3 regions of the Shewanella khirikhana genome follow, and region 3 is predicted to be linked to each of the others. Evidence: predicted binding sites of a transcription regulator. Region 3 holds the regulator's gene; each other region holds the start of a gene.
The links. The regulator sigma-54, encoded in region 3, starts transcription at its own class of promoters, with help from an activator protein. The targets are predictions, from matches to a motif close to GTTGGCACGNNNNTNGNNT.
Positions count from the first base shown of each region.

Region 1: the regulator sigma-54 is predicted to act here: its motif matches at 1,748-1,766, upstream of flgA (flagellar basal body P-ring formation chaperone FlgA).
Region 2: the regulator sigma-54 is predicted to act here: its motif matches at 3,825-3,843, upstream of STH12_RS10395 (flagellar assembly protein FlgT).

Region 1 is NZ_CP020373.1:2,358,002-2,363,346, reverse strand. Features, by position in the region: gene STH12_RS10380 (flagella synthesis protein FlgN) at 1-381, opposite strand, end outside; gene flgM (flagellar biosynthesis anti-sigma factor FlgM) at 495-830, opposite strand; gene flgA (flagellar basal body P-ring formation chaperone FlgA) at 905-1,612, opposite strand; gene STH12_RS10365 (chemotaxis protein CheV) at 1,817-2,737, shown strand; gene STH12_RS10360 (CheR family methyltransferase) at 2,898-3,731, shown strand; gene flgB (flagellar basal body rod protein FlgB) at 3,874-4,272, shown strand; gene flgC (flagellar basal body rod protein FlgC) at 4,275-4,691, shown strand; gene flgD (flagellar hook assembly protein FlgD) at 4,717-5,345, shown strand, end outside.
Region 2 is NZ_CP020373.1:2,363,415-2,368,759, reverse strand. Features, by position in the region: gene STH12_RS10410 (hypothetical protein) at 1-131, opposite strand, end outside; gene STH12_RS10405 (hypothetical protein) at 183-1,181, opposite strand; tRNA gene STH12_RS10400 (tRNA-Arg) at 2,439-2,514, opposite strand; gene STH12_RS10395 (flagellar assembly protein FlgT) at 2,569-3,753, opposite strand; gene STH12_RS10390 (FlgO family outer membrane protein) at 3,977-4,609, shown strand; gene STH12_RS10385 (LPP20 family lipoprotein) at 4,606-5,058, shown strand.
Region 3 is NZ_CP020373.1:3,400,150-3,405,494, forward strand. Features, by position in the region: gene kdsC (3-deoxy-manno-octulosonate-8-phosphatase KdsC) at 1-463, shown strand, start outside; gene lptC (LPS export ABC transporter periplasmic protein LptC) at 460-1,017, shown strand; gene lptA (lipopolysaccharide transport periplasmic protein LptA) at 1,004-1,564, shown strand; gene lptB (LPS export ABC transporter ATP-binding protein) at 1,561-2,292, shown strand; gene STH12_RS14940 (RNA polymerase factor sigma-54) at 2,407-3,891, shown strand; gene hpf (ribosome hibernation promoting factor) at 3,922-4,209, shown strand; gene ptsN (PTS IIA-like nitrogen regulatory protein PtsN) at 4,212-4,655, shown strand; gene rapZ (RNase adapter RapZ) at 4,652-5,345, shown strand, end outside.

The sequences.
Region 1 (5,345 bases), 1.0 Mb from region 3:
GCCCTTGTCGGTGTAGGTGAGGGAGCTTGCGTTACGGCTAACCTGCAGCGCCTGGGCCAGGCGGTTGATGCTGGCTTCGTTGTGTTCAATCAGCTGGGCATTGAGGTGATTGGCCTGCTTGCAGCGAAGCAGCGTGGCCTGGGCGGCTTCTACCTTGCCCACCAGGGCCTGATCTTCTGTCAGCAGCTGTTTGGCAGGATGCAGCGCCAGCGCGTCATCATTCTTTTTGAGTGCCAGCAGGGCGGCAGATTTTGCTTCGGCGAGGCGTAGCAGCTCACTGGCGTCCTGGGCTATCAGCGCGGTTTTTTCGGCGTCTATCAGGACAAGCAGCTCGTCTAGCAGGGATTGCTGGTGGTCGAGCAGGGAAGTGAGTTCATTCATGGGGAAACCTCAGGCCGTGTTTGCAAAAATTTGGCGAATACAGATTACAAATTTTAAATGCAAAAAGCCGGCCACTGTTGAGTGACCGGCCGCAACCCGATGCCAAAGAAGGCTTATGCGTCTTGGTCGAGATCCTGCATTTCTTTTTCGAAGCGAGCGATATTGGCAGCCAGCTTCTCAGGATCGATTTTGTAGCGGCCTTCAGCGATAGCCTGCTTGATTTCGGCCACTTTCTTCTGGTCGACTTCAGGCAGCGATGCCAGCTTGGACTGGACGCTTTGCAGTTGCTGGGCCTGACTGGTGATCACGACAGAGTCTGCTTTTTGCGGCACCTGAGCCTGCGCGGTTTGTGCGGCAGAAGCCTGGGCACTGCGGGCGCTGGTCAGTGGGCTTGCGGTGTTGCCGACACGGTTGGCGGCGGCATTATTTTTGGGTAATTCGATGGCCATCGGGGGCTCCAGTGTTACGGATTCGGGTTTCTTAGCACTCTTATCGGCCGTAGCCAGCAAAGCTTTAGGGTATTTTACATTTTGACTTCCACTTCGCCAACGCCGATGACAGTAGCTTCCAACACCTTGTTTGAGTTGGTGTTTCTGATGCGAATTCGATCACCTTCGTTACCATCCGCCAGGGCTTCGCCCAAGGTTTTTATCTCAAAGCTGGCAGTTTTTGCATAAATCGATACCGCATCGCCTTTGCAGACAAAACACAGATTGGCGGCAAAAATCGGCGAGTCCTGTGCAATTCGGCGTTTGACCCGGGTGCCCAGCAACTGACTGGTATCGGCAAACTGCTGGCCACGCAGCACGGTTTTATCAACATAGCGCACTTCAACGGCGGCTTCATCGAGCAAATCGCCACTGGTCAGCGGCCGTTTGGCCACCACCACGGGAAAGAGGATTTCGGCTCTTACCGAGAGAAACATTTGCCAGGGGTAGTCGAGATCCGGGCTGGTACAGCTGATGCGTACAGTATTGTTGCGGGAGATAGGCCTGTCGCTGGCCAGGCGCGCACTGACGGGCCCCTCACAGCGGGGCAGGTTGACCCGACTGTCGAGGCTTTGGGCCTGGATGCTTATCCTGGCTCCGGCCGGGGCGTCAATTTTTTTGGCAACCGCCTCTTCAGCCGCCGCAGCGATGGCCGATAAGTTGGGTTGTTGTGGGATCTGTGTAGCCGATGCCCCGGTTACCCATAAAAGGCTTGCCAAAATTTGTGCTAACTTTACTTTCATAATGAACAGACTAGCGTGTCACGCCAGAATACACCTATACTTTCTGTCAGGGCCGGACCACCTTTGTACAAGCTTGCTGGCATGGCTGTCAGAAGATTGACGAAGTTGGGGCACAGGTTGTCGGTGACAATTCGAAAGCAAGTTACATGCCTATGCTCCACGGAGCCCGGGGCGCCATTCAATCAAGACAACTAAGGCGAAGTTATGTCGAGCATTCTTGAGTCAGTCAACAAGCGTACCCAACTGGTGGGACAAAACCGCCTGGAGTTGCTGCTGTTCAAATTGAACGGGCGTCAGCGTTTCGGGATCAACGTGTTCAAGGTAAAAGAAGTCCTGCAGTGCCCCCCTTTGACCGGTCTGCCCAAACTCAATCCTTATGTGCGGGGCGTTGCCCACATCCGTGGCTCCACCATTTCGGTTATCGACTTAAGCGCGGCAACCGGTGGCCGCCCCATTGAGAATACCCAAAACTGCTTCATTATTATTTCTGAGTACAACCGCAGTGTGCAGGGCTTTTTGGTGAGCTCGGTCGAGCGCATCATCAACATGAATTGGGAAGCCATTATGCCGCCACCACAGGGGGCTGGGCGCTATTCCTACCTGACTGCGGTGACCGAGATCGAAGGCGAGCTGGTTGAAATTCTCGATGTGGAAAAAATCCTCGATGAAATCAGTCCGGTGAAGACCGCGATTTCTGAAGATGTGGACGCCAAGCTTACCATCGACCGCGAGCAGCACTTTCACATTATGGTCATTGATGACTCTGCGGTGGCCCGCAAGCAAATCATCCGAGCGCTCACGTCGCTGGAGCTGCAAATCGATACCGCCAAAGACGGCCGCGAAGCGCTCGATAAGCTTAAAACCATCGCCAGTGAAGTGAGCAATGTGGCCGACGAAATTCCGCTGATCATCTCGGATATCGAGATGCCCGAGATGGATGGCTACACCCTGACGGCAGAAATTCGTGACGATCCCAAGCTCAAAGACATCAAGGTGATTTTGCACACCTCCCTCAGCGGTGTGTTCAACCAGGCCATGGTGCAAAAGGTGGGCGCAAACGACTTTATCGCCAAGTTCAACCCGGACGAATTGGCCGCGGCGGTGAACAAACACCTGAGCTTGTAACTGTGATGGCATTCCCCTTGGGTGGGGTTATACTCCACCAAGGGAGCTTGTGTTCCCGTGGGTGATAATGTATAAAGCAGCGCTTGTTTTTGGGGAATAAAATCAGAAGGTTAATGAGATGTTGCGTTAATCTTCTCCACTAGGTGCAGGATGGGATACGGTGTCGGACAAATCACTGGCTGAAGCGGAATATAATCAATTCAGGTTGTTCCTTGAACAACACAGCGGCATAGTGCTTGGCGAAAACAAGCAGTATCTGGTCCGCAGCCGCCTGGCGCCTCTGATGGGCAAATACAACCTGCCATCCCTGTCTGAAGTGGTTAAGCATTCAATGAAACCCACCGAGCGGCAATTGCGTGCCGAGGTGATTGATGCCATGACCACCAACGAGACCCTCTGGTTTCGTGATAAGTACCCCTTCGAATTGCTCGGCAATACCCTGTTGCCCGAATACGCCCGTCTCGGCCGGCCATTGAAAATCTGGTCTGCCGCCTGCTCCTCCGGGCAAGAGCCCTATTCGCTGGCAATGACCATCCTCGAGTTTCAGCAAAAGCGTCCGGGCGGACTGCCGGGGAGTGCCAGCATTCAGGCAACCGACTTGTCGCCTTCGATGCTGGAGCGCTGCAAACAGGCCGAATACGACAGCCTGGCGCTGGGGCGGGGTCTGTCTGATGAGCGCAAGCGCAGCTTTTTTGACGCCTTGCCCAACGGCAATATGCGGGTGAAAGACAACGTACGCCGCATGGTGAGCTTCCGCGCTCACAATCTGCTGGAAAGCTATACCTTGCTCGGTAAGTTCGACATCATCTTTTGCCGTAACGTGCTTATCTATTTTGCCCCTGAGGCAAAGGCAAAAATCCTGCGGCAATTTGCTGCCGCCCTGAATCCCAAGGGCATCCTGTTTCTGGGGGCTTCCGAGTCGATTGCCGGTTTGACCGATGAATTTGACATGGTGCGCTGTAACCCAGGTATCTACTATCAGAAAAAGACCTGATGCAGTAACAATAAGATTTTAAAAAGAAAATCGACCTTTGATGCGTCGGTTTTTTTATGCCTGCAGCATAGTCTATGGCGTTATCCAATATTTGGCACATGAATTGCTTTTGTTTTGCCATTCAGGCGTAGGAGGCAATTTTATGGCGATCAGTTTTGATAAGGCTCTTGGGGTGCATCAGTACACCCTCGGGATCCGCGCAGAGCGGGCAGAAGTGCTGTCGAGCAACATCGCCAACGCCGATACGCCCCATTACAAAGCCAGAGACGTCAATTTCGCCGATGCCCTTGCCGCCGCACGCAGCCAGCAACGCAGCATGCAAATGGCCCAAACCAGCGAAGGCCACTTTGACTTGCAAGCATTGAGCCGCCAGCACGTCCAGTACCGTGTACCCAACCAGCCTGATACCGGGGATGGCAACACAGTGGACATCCAGCAGGAGCAGGCCGCCTTTATGCAAAACGCCATCGAATACCAAATGTCACTGGGCTTCCTTGAAGGCAAGTTCAATGGCATGAAAAAGGCCCTCAAAGGAGATTAATCATGAGCTTATTCAATATCTTCAATGTGTCGGGCTCGGGGATGACTGCACAGTCGGTTCGCCTCAACACCACCGCCAGTAACATCGCTAATGCCGATTCAGTGTCCAGCAGTGTCGATAAGACTTACAAAGCGCGGCATCCGGTGTTTGAAGCCGAGCTTGCCAAGGCCAGTCAGCAGCAACAGGTGTCCCGCGGCGTGAATGTCAAAGGCATTGTTGAGAGCGATAAGCCGCTGCAAAAGGAATACAACCCCGATCATCCCATGGCCGATGCCGATGGCTTTATTTACAAACCCAATGTGAACGTGATGGAAGAAATGGCTGACATGATTTCTGCCTCCCGTTCGTACCAGATGAATGCCCAGGTGGCAGAGGCGGCCAAAAGCATGCTGATGCAAACCCTGAGAATGGGCAAATAATCCGGTGGCGCTAAGGAGGTAAGCCGTGAGTTTTCTTAACTCTATTAATCAGGCAGCGGCGGCACAGTCTACCCAGAGCACCGGCAACCCGTTTTTGGACGGCGTTCGGCTTCAAAGTAAAGAAGCGGTACCCGAGGCCAAAAAGCAGGAGCTGACCCAGGAAGACTTTTTTGCGCTCTTGTCGCAGCAGTTGTCGATGCAGGACCCGTTTAAGCCGGTGGAAAACGACCAGATGATTGCTCAGATGGCGTCATTCTCAACCGTGGATGGTATCGCCAAGCTGAACGACCACATTGTGAATCTCAATACCGTGATGACCTCAAGCCAGGCGCTGCAGGCATCCGGGCTGGTAGGGCAGAAGGTGCTTATCCCATCGTCTACCGGCCATGTGTCCAGTGAAGATCCAACCGTGAAAGGCGTGATAAGTACGCCATCCAAGATAGACAGCATCACGGTGCGAATTGAGGACTCCAAGGGCCAGCTGGTCACCACCTACACGGTGGATGGCAGCGAAGGCGGCAATATCGATGTGAACTGGGATGGACTGGATGCCGAAGGCAAGCCCGTTCCAGAAGGAAACTACACCATCAAGGCCAGTGGCAAGGTCGATGGCAAGGCAGAGGAATTGCCTGTTTCAACCTATGCCCATGTGTC
Region 2 (5,345 bases), 1.0 Mb from region 3:
AGATAATCTAGATTAAACTCTTCGCGAAACCTTTCAACAAGCCAGCCCGCCAATTCAGTTGAAGGGAAAGGCTCACCATCATTTTGAGGAAGCTTAAATTTTTCTGTTCGGAATCTTACGTTTGTTCGCACGTGATCCTTTCCTTGATACAGCTAACGCTTGGTTCAGGTGCGCCGTAGGCGTCACCTGGAACCACTTGTTATGTTTCGTTGTGGAAGTAGTTTCTGAATCTCGTTTTCAAAGGACTCTTGGCTTTTTTGGTCTTGATTGTTTGAGACATCAGACAATTTTAGCTTTTCTAAAACGTTCATAACAGAGTTTATATTTTCTAGAAGTCGAGCTAGTATTTTAACTCTATCAACTCTATTCGGATCAGCTTTAGGCCAAGTAACACTGTATTTTCTTTCAGGCCAACGCCCATCACCATAAACATCTTCATAGTTAGCATTTTTAAGAATATTATTTTTAATATCTTGAACTGTACTCTTTGCCTCAAGAAGGTGAACTATGGCATCGGGATTAAAACCAATATTTTCCATGCAGGCACTATGCATGATGCTGTTCCAATTGAACTCCCCATTATAAAAGTCTGATTCAGACTTTAACAAATCAACTATCAAGTTCCTTATAGAGTTACAGTGCTCTGTGATGATGTAGTCAGATTTAATTGAATTGATATCAATGCCTGCTGTTGTATGAATATTGCAGAGTAAAACCTCAATAAAAACTTCAATATCATCAGACAATCTAAGAAGTGCTTCTGTTTTTTCATTTTTGTGGTAATTCTGACCTTCATGCGTAGTTTGAAAGGTTCTTTTTAACTCTGGAAGTCTAGTATGTATCCAGTTAGAAACTTCTTCAGCATCTCTTAATAATTGAGCGCTCATTTGACATAGCATGGATTCGTGTGTAATTGTTCTCAAACGCATCCATGTATTGAAAACAGTAGCTCTTTTAACAGCAAGCTCTTTGTTTTCTCTTTGCACTAATTTTCCTTCTAATTCATTGTGGTAGTATTCTACTACAGATTTAAAATCATAAACTGTGACTTTGTGAGAACTGCTATCTTCTTGCGCAAGAAGTGGTAAGAAATCACTTAAATCTCTTTCATCAACAGCTTTGATGTATTTCCCAGTTCCTTTGTCAACCAGCAAAGAACGAACAGACAAGTCTTGATTCATATTGCTTACAACTACTTCTAAAATTTTAATTATACATTGATGTTAAATGTATGCTAGAGAAACATAACATTTGCATAACGTGCCGGCTCGTTTATCACCTCAGACCAGTAAAAAGCGTGCCGGGGAATTTGTTTATTATTCTTCGGGTTAGTCGATTTTGTCCATATCAATTTACAAGCAAAGCGTGCCAGCACGCTTTGCGCTTTTTTATGGCCTGTTATCTGAAACCCAACATCAGATAATGTCATGATTTAAAACGGTTATTTAGTTGGTGTTCAGATGAAACCGTGCCATCGTATTCATGAAACCGTGCTCGCATTTCAGCCAAACACAATAACACTGTTCATACATACAGAAGAATTGTGGGTGTCCTCATTCTATAACATGGTGTCCTCATTCTTCGTTCTAAGGAAGGAGGTGATTTATGTATCGGCGAAGCAAAAAGTACCAAGAGCAGGTTACGAATTCAGTCTATGGGCGAGCCGAACGGGAACGAAAGCAGCATGGCTTATCCATTCTCCCCCTTCAGACACGCTTCCGATTATTCCGCACATCCTGTACTTCACCCTTCGGGACAGCTAAAGCCGTTCAAAAATGTTCCCGACATTTTTGTCGCGTGGCGGGCCAGAGGCCCTTCGGCTCCAGCTAAGCGACAGAAACTGTTCTGTCGCTTGTCTTTCAGACACGCTTCCGCCCCTGGATTTCGGATTCCAGCGTTCCTGTTGCTCCTTGGGGCACCCCTAAGGGTATGATTGTATGGAACAAGTGTTCCACTTAGTACGAACGTACCACAGCACTTTCCAATCGTCTGTAGGACTTTTGCTCTTTCTTACAAAAAGTTGCGTTTGCTCAACTAACTGCTTTTAGGGCTTCTTGCTTACCTTATTCCTCAAGGCTAATCGTCCTCTGAGGTGGGGGCTTCATCGCCGTAGCGCTTGGTTTTGATTGGCGGATTATTTTTGAAGGTCTGTAATGCAAACAGTGCCGAAGCTGCAACGGCAACGGCAACGGCAACGGCAACTGAAACGGCAACTGAAACGGCAACTGAAACGGAAAGTTACGACAATTTTAGGCATGTCCCCGGAAGTTGTCGGAGCGATACAAGGTAGCCATAGTGCAAGGGGCACAAAGGCGTTACAGCCAACCTAAAAGGCGCTGTCAGCGGGTAGAGCAGCTGAATTGAAACACCTGAGTTGGCAGAAAAAGGATCAAAAGAAAAGCTTTGAGTTTGTGCAAGCAGGCACAAAATGGAAATGATGGTCTCCCCACAGGGACTCGAACCCCGATCGGTCGCTTAGGAGGCGACTGCTCTATCCTGTTGAGCTATAGGGAGACCCGCTGATTATACTCGTTTTGCCTTTGATTAAAAGTCTTGATTTTTAACTGGTTAATTCTTGGGCGACTGGTTTTTTATCACCATGTCGCTGACCTGAATATTGTTCACTGTGCCGATGCCGGTTAACTCTGCGCGGGCACTGTTTTCGGTAACCTGGGCTATCTTGATGTTTGTGTTGCTGTTATTGCCGGTGGTGCGGTTGCTGTTAAAGCGGTCCGACAGGTTTTTGGCCAGCACGATAGACAGCTCGTCTCCCACCCGGATCCCATGGCGGCGGCCCAGATTGAGGATCAGGGTTTCGCCTTGTTTGGCCACTACCTGACCCAGCACCGGACGACACATAAGCGCATTGTCGAGTTCTTTGGCGGCCTGGGCGATGACTTTGTCGACACTGCGGCCATAGGCTGAGCGCCAGAAGCGGTCGCTTTCGGGGGCGACTATTTCGTTGCGGTCAAACTCCCAGGGCGCTGAGGCGGAAAAGCTTTGCCGCCAGATGATTTCGCCGCTTATGCCGTGAAACAGGGTCAGGGTGAGGGCGAATTGGCGCAGTGGGTCTTCACTCATCAGGCCAAAGTAGCTGCTTTGAGCCGGTTCGGTGGAGGCATCGGTGACTTCCGGGTACAGCACGTACTGGCTGTCGCTGGCATTGGCGAGGTAGCTTGGCAGGCGATAGCCCTGAATAGCGGCCTGGCGTGAGTCAATGGCCAGTCGCGAATTGGCCTGCAGATTGGCAAAGCCGGTGGCCGAAAAGTCATCCAGTTTGCCGGCAAGTTTAATCGACAGCGCTTTGCCGAGGCTGTTGAGTTGCCCCTGGGCCAATTGGCTGCGGTGGCTGATGGTGGTTTCCGGCACCAGAATACCCGCTTTGAGTGGTGAGGCCAGGCATTGCTCGGCCGGGTCGGCAAGCAGTTCGACCCGTAAATGGACCCGCAGGCGGTTGTTTTCAATCTGTTCGCTAAGAAGCTGCACCGGCCCTGTCATCATCGACTGATCCATCTGGAAGCTGCTACCGGTGAGGCGCCCCCCTTCGGAGGTTTGGTTGGCTTCAAAGCTGACACCGGATTGCAGGCTGGCGTAGCTGATGGCCTGTTCAATGGCTTCGCTGCGGGCCTTGCTGATGTCGCCATCGACAATAACGGCTTCGCCCTTGGCTTCAACCCAGTCGGCGTGCGCAGGCGCGGTGCAAAGCCCGAATGCCAGTCCAAGAAAAAGCAGAGTCGATTTGTAGGGTGCCATGTGCCAGTCCTGTTTGTGTAACGTGCCTTGGGCCATAGCCGCTCGGCGATTAACGGATAACAGCCGAAGTTAAGCAAAATCCGTGCCTTGGACGCTTGTGCCCGGTGCATTCGGGCGAAATTAAGGGGTAAAGTTTCTGCGCCCCGTGCCGATAGCTGTTTATCAAGGGATTGGCCTTCACGGCCTTTCTGGTAATTAGCCTTTAATTTCATGGGGTTGATTTATGTACGGGAAAACTGCCGTCGCGCTGGCCCTTATGCTGGCGCTGCAGCCTGCCATGGCGGCCACCAAAACGCCCCAGTCCATTGCTTATGGCGAAGAGGGCTATCCGCAGCGGGAGCAAGTCAATGTTCTGGCGCAAAAGATAGTCAACGAACTGCTGCTGACCAATGATGTGTTGAGTCCGACTCAGCCTATTGTGGTGACCACCCCCGTGAACGTGGACGACTTTAGCCGCACCGGCAGCTTTGCCCGCCAGTTGCAGCAGGGCATGATGGCCGCGCTGCACGCCCGTTACTACAACGTGGTAGACACCGGCATTGGTCAAACCCTGCGGGTGACCGACAAGGGTGACTTGCTACAAAGCCGCGACTGGCAAAGGCTGAGGGACGTGGCCGATACCCAGCATGTGCTGGTGGCCAGTTACAGCCTCGGCCGCGACGGCCTGACCATCAACAGCCGGATTGTGGATATCAGCAACAGCCGGGTGGTGGCCTCGTCACAGTCGTTCAGCCGCCCGGGCGATCTGCGTGGTTACCTGGCCTATTCTGAGCAGGTAGTAGCCAAAGATGGGCTGCTGTATCGCTACGAAGCCCCCGGAATGGATGCGGTTAGCCTGCTGGGAGAAGACAAATGAGACAAGTGGTACTGATGATGTTGGCCGCGTTTTTACTCGGCGCCTGCAGCAGCAATGACCGTTACGTGCAGTGGGAAACTGTGGCGCCGGAAACCTTTCCCAAGCTGACCGCCATAGGCTACGCGCCGCTGGAAACTCAGCCAGCCAAAACCCAGGCTGAAAAGGTACTGATGGCGATGCAGGCCTCCAAGCTTGCCGCTTATCGCGAGCTTGCCGAGCAGGTGTATGGTCAGAAAATCTCTGCCAGTTCCAGCGTCAATGATTGGGCGATGCAGAACGACAATATCAAGGCGTCGGTGTCCGGTGTTATCCGCGGCGCACGGGTCGTGAAAAGTTATCCGGTGGGTGAGCATTATGTCACTGAACTTGAACTGGATTTTGCCAAAGTATGGGCCGTATACCAGCAGCAAAACCGGCCGCAGCGGGTTAAAGAGATCACCTATTTTTAAGACCGTTTCAGGCTGCAAATCCAACGCCTGATACTCGATGGCATCCCAAACTTATACCGAAAAGCCCCGCATTGGCGGGGCTTTTTTACATAAATGGGTAGGGCATTTATGAGCAAGTGTTGGCCAGGGCTTGCGCTAGCCCGGACTTTTTTCTCCGTGTATTTGATTCCGGCGTGTTTGGCAAAAACACAGTCAGGGCGTTTTTTGAAGCGGAGCGGCTCAGTTGAAGTTTTAGTCGCAGGCTCAGGCTCAGAACCGGGCTTAGGTTCAGATTAAGCGTTAGAGGT
Region 3 (5,345 bases):
CGTCTTTTCCGACGGCCGCATTTACCTGGGCAATCAGGGCGAAGAGCTGAAAGCCTTCCACACCCGCGACGGCTATGGCGTTAAGGCGCTGCAGGGCGCCGGCATTGCGGTGGCGGTGATCACCGGCCGCAACTCCACCATAGTGCAAAACCGCATGACAGCGCTGGGTGTAAAACACATCTATCAGGGTATCGACGATAAATTTGTGCCCTACAAAGAGCTGCTGAGCCTGTATAACGTCAGCCCGGCCGAAGTGGCTTATATCGGCGATGACATGGTCGATCTGCCGGTGATGAAAGCCGTAGGCCTTGGGGTTTGTGTGGCCGATGGCCATCCATTTGTGGCCAGCAATGCCGACATGCTGACTTATCTGCCGGGCGGCCGCGGCGCCCTGCGCGAGCTTGCCGACCTGCTGCTGATGAGCCAGGACAAGTTCGACTCAGCCCACGGGATGAGCGTATGAACCGGGTGACCCTGGCCATTATCCTGCTGTTTGGTACGGCGCTGGCGCTGTATTGGCAGGTGCAAAGCAAAAAGGCAAGCCAGCCCCAGCCTACAGCTACGGTGCAAAAGCCCGATTATGTGGCCACCGACCTTCGCAGTATCAGCTACGACAGCGAAGGCAAACTCGAAAGCCGGGTGAGCGCTTCCTACATGGAGCACTTCGAAGGCAATGCCCAGACCCTGTTCACCCAACCGGTGTACACCTTGTTTCCACAAGATGGTAAAGGCGAGTGGCGTCTCAGTGCCAAAATCGGCAGACTGGACAAAGCAAGCGACAGAGTCATGCTGGAGCAGGACGTGCTGATTGAAGCTATCAGTTTCAACGAGCCACTGCAGCAGCTCAATACCAGTTATCTGGAACTGGATCTCAAGACCATGATCCTGACTTCCGAACAAGAGATTTTAATCAGCGGCAATAACTTCCATATGAGTGGCGTCGGCCTGCATGCCGACCTCAATGCGCAGGAAGTGAAGCTTTTAAGCAAGATTAAGGGAACCTATGAACCTCAATAAGTCGCTTCTTTTGGTGCTGCTGTGTACCTGCAGCGCCCTGGCGCAGGCCAACACCAAATTCGATTTAACTCAGGAAGTGAAAATCGCGGCAGCCAACAGCTACGCCGATTTGAAAAACAAACGCATCGTCTACGAAGGCCCGGTAACCCTGACCCAGGGCAGTTTGGTGCTCAAAGCCGACGAACTCAGCTCCTACACAGATGAGAAGACCGGCAAGCGGATCCTGCTCGCCAAGGGCAAGCCAGCCACCTACAGCCAGCAGGTGGAAGATGGCCGCACAGTGCAGGCCAGCGCCAACGAAATCAGCTACAACATCGACAGCCGCATCATGGGCCTCAAGGGCAGCGCCGAAGTCGAGCAGGATGGCAGTAAGGTCAGCGCCGACTCCATCGTCTACGACATCGAAAAGCAGCAGCTCAGCTCGCAAAGCAGCGGTAAAAAAGACGATCAGGTGATCACCATCATCAAACCTGAGAACTACCAGCAGGAACTGCAGGACAAAGGCAAGCAAGACCAGCCTCAACCCCAGAAAGAGAAGCAGCAATGACGGCACTGACCCTGAAGGCCAGCAACCTCGCCAAGAGTTACAAGAACCGTCAGGTGGTAAAAGATGTCAGCCTCACGGTGAATACCGGTCAGGTGGTTGGCCTGCTCGGCCCCAACGGTGCCGGTAAAACCACCACCTTCTACATGGTGGTGGGTCTGGTACAGAGCGACAAGGGCAGTATTCACATCAATGACGATGACCTGACCCTCGACCCCATGCACCTGCGAGCCCGCAAAGGCATTGGCTACCTGCCCCAGGAAGCCAGCATCTTCCGTAAGCTATCGGTGCGCGACAACATCATGGCCGTGCTGCAGATGCGTAAAGAACTCAGCAGCGATGAGCGTGAAGAGCTGCTCGAGCAGCTGCTGGAAGAGTTCCACATCACCCACATCCGCGACAACGCCGGTATGTCACTCTCAGGCGGTGAGCGTCGCCGGGTGGAAATTGCCCGCGCACTGGCCGCCAATCCACGCTTTATCCTGTTGGATGAACCCTTTGCCGGGGTAGACCCCATCTCGGTTATCGATATCAAAAAGATTATCGAACAGCTGAAAAACCGCGGCCTTGGGGTACTGATTACCGACCACAACGTGCGTGAAACCCTGGATGTGTGTGAAAAAGCCTACATCGTCAGCCACGGCAGCCTGATTGCCGAAGGCACACCTGCCGAGATCCTGGACAATCAGCAAGTGCGTGCAGTGTACTTGGGTGAGCAATTCAGGCTATAGTTAAACAACAAAGCCTACCGTCTCATATCCGGTAAATCAGGGTGGCTATTGGCCGAAGAACCTGATAGATAAAAGCTTTCTACCTGAATTATTTAGTGAAGGATCCGCAGTACGATGAAAGCGTCGCTCCAGCTCAAACTGGGACAACAACTCACCATGACGCCACAGTTGCAGCAGGCCATTCGTCTGCTTCAACTCTCCTCGCTTGAACTGCAACAGGAAATTCAACAAGCCCTCGACGCCAATCCGCTGCTGGAAATGGACGACGATCGCCTCGATGGCGATCAGTACGATGCCGATGGCGGCGACAAAGACTTCGACGACAAATTCGATGAAGGCTCAGTATCAGCCAGCGCAGGAGATTCCGCTTCGGTAGAAACCTCCGAAGCCGTGACTCAGGAATCCATGCCGGATGAACTGCCCATGGACACTACCTGGGATGAAGTCTTCACCGCCGCTCCGGTTGCCGGCCCCGGCATCAGTCGCGACGACGACATGCCGTTTCAGGGCGAAACCAGCGAAGGCCTGTACGAACACCTCGAATGGCAGAAAAATCTCACCCCTTTTTCGGATACCGATTTGGCCATTGCCACCGCTATCATTGATGCCATTGACGAAAAGGGCTATCTGACCCAAAGCCTGGATGAAATCCTTGAGGCGGTGGGCGATGAAGAGGTTGAGCTGGACGAAGTCGAGGCTGTGCTCAAGCGCATTCAACACTTCGATCCCATTGGTGTTGCAGCGAGGGATTTGGCCGAGTGCCTGCTGATCCAGCTGGGGCAATTTGCCGCCGATACGCCGCATCTGGATAACGCTAAGCTGCTTATCCGTGAGCATCTGGACCTGATTGCCAACCGCGACTTCCGCACCCTGATGCGTAAAACCCGCCTCAAGGAAGAAGAGCTCAGAGACGCCATAGTGCTGATCCAGAGTCTGAATCCCCGTCCGGGCGAAAACGTCACCAGCACCAAGGAAGAGTACGTGATCCCTGACGTGTCGGTGAGCAAAAAGAATGGTCGCTGGGTGGTGGAGCTGAACCCGGATTGCATGCCTAAACTGAGTGTGAATCAGCAGTATGCTGCACTGGCACGCACCAGTCGCAATCAGTCAGATAGCCAGTTTATCCGCGGCCATCTGCAAGAGGCCAAGTGGTTTATCAAGAGTCTGGAGAGCCGCAACGACACCCTGCTCAAGGTGGCCAACTGCATAGTGCAATTCCAGCAGGGCTTTTTTGAGTACGGTGAAGAAGCCATGAAACCCATGGTGCTCAACGATATCGCCGAGGCGGTGGAAATGCATGAATCCACCATCTCCAGGGTCACCACTCAAAAGTACATGCATACCCCGCGGGGTATCTTTGAACTGAAATACTTTTTCTCCAGCCATGTCGGAACCGAAGATGGCGGAGAGTGCTCTTCTACTGCAATCCGCGCCTTTATCAAGAAACTGGTTGCAGCGGAAAACCAGAAGAAGCCGTTAAGCGACAGCAAGATGGCAGAACTTCTGGCGGAACAAGGAATCAACGTTGCCCGACGCACCATCGCCAAATACCGAGAGGCGATGCTGATACCACCGTCGAATCAGCGTAAGAGTTTGTAACCCAACCGAGGTCATTGGAGGAAAGTGTCTATGCAAATCAACCTGACTGGGCATCACATCGAAATTACTGACTCACTGCGTGACTACGTCGAGAGTAAATTCTCCAAGCTTGAACGCCATTTCGAACAGATCAATAATGTGCACGTTGTTCTCAATGTTCAGAAATTGCAGCAAATCGCAGAAGCTAAGCTTCACCTCAACGGAGGCGAAGTATTCGCCACCTCAGAACATGAAGACATGTACGCCGCCATTGACGCCCTGATTGATAAACTGGACCGTCAGGTAATTAAACACAAAGAGAAACTGACCAAACATTAACGATGGAACTAAGTACCATCCTGGCGCCGGAGTGCACTAGCTGTGCCACTCCGGGCAGCAAGAAAAAGGTACTGGAACTGATTAGCGATCTCGCCGCAGCCCAGTACCCTTCCCTCTCTTCCCAAGAGATCTTTGAAAGCCTGCTGGCCCGCGAAAAGATGGGTAGCACCGGCATTGGTAATGGCATTGCCATTCCCCATGGTCGCCTGGGTAGTATCGATAAACCTCTCGCCGTACTCATCAAATGCGAAGAAGCCATTGGCTACGATGCCATCGACAAGCAGCCGGTGGACATTCTGTTCGCCCTGTTGGTGCCATCAGACCAATGCCAACAGCATCTGAGTACCCTGGCAGCCATGGCCGAAAAGCTCAACGACCGTCAGGTGTTGAAGCAATTGCGTAAAAGCCATGATGAAAAGGAACTCTACCAGGTAATCACAGGATGAAACTCGTCATTGTTTCCGGCCGCTCCGGCTCAGGGAAATCCGTTGCCCTGCGGGTATTGGAAGACTTGGGCTATTACTGCGTCGATAACTTGCCGCTGACCCTGATGGGCCCCTTACTGGAGCAGCTCAAAGGCAGCAGCGACAAGGTCGCCATCAGTATCGACATTCGCAATATGCCTGAGCAGGAAAAAGCGCTGGAACAGGAGCTTGCCAAACTGCCACCCGGGGTTGAGCTCACCAGTTTCTTCCTCAACTCCAGCGATAAAGTGCTGCTGAAACGCTACAGCGAAACCCGTCGTCTGCATCCATTGTCACGCAGCAAAGTCTCACTCCAGGAAGCCATCAAACTCGAAGGCAAACTGCTTGAGCCTGTGTCGCAATTGGTGGACCACTACATAGACACCTCCAATCTGAACGTCTATGAGCTGGCCGATGCTGTCAGGCAAATTCTGCTGGGGCGCACCGACAAAGAGCTGGTAATCATCTTTGAATCCTTTGGCTTCAAGCATGGCATGCCCACCGAGGCCGACTTTATGTTCGACGCCCGTTTCTTGCCAAATCCGCACTGGGAGCCAGCCCTTCGGCCGATGACCGGACTGGATGAGCCGGTGAAGCAGTTTTTGGAGCGTCAGGTGCTGGTCAACAAGTACATCTGGCAAATCGAAAACCTGCTGGAAACCTGGCTGCCGC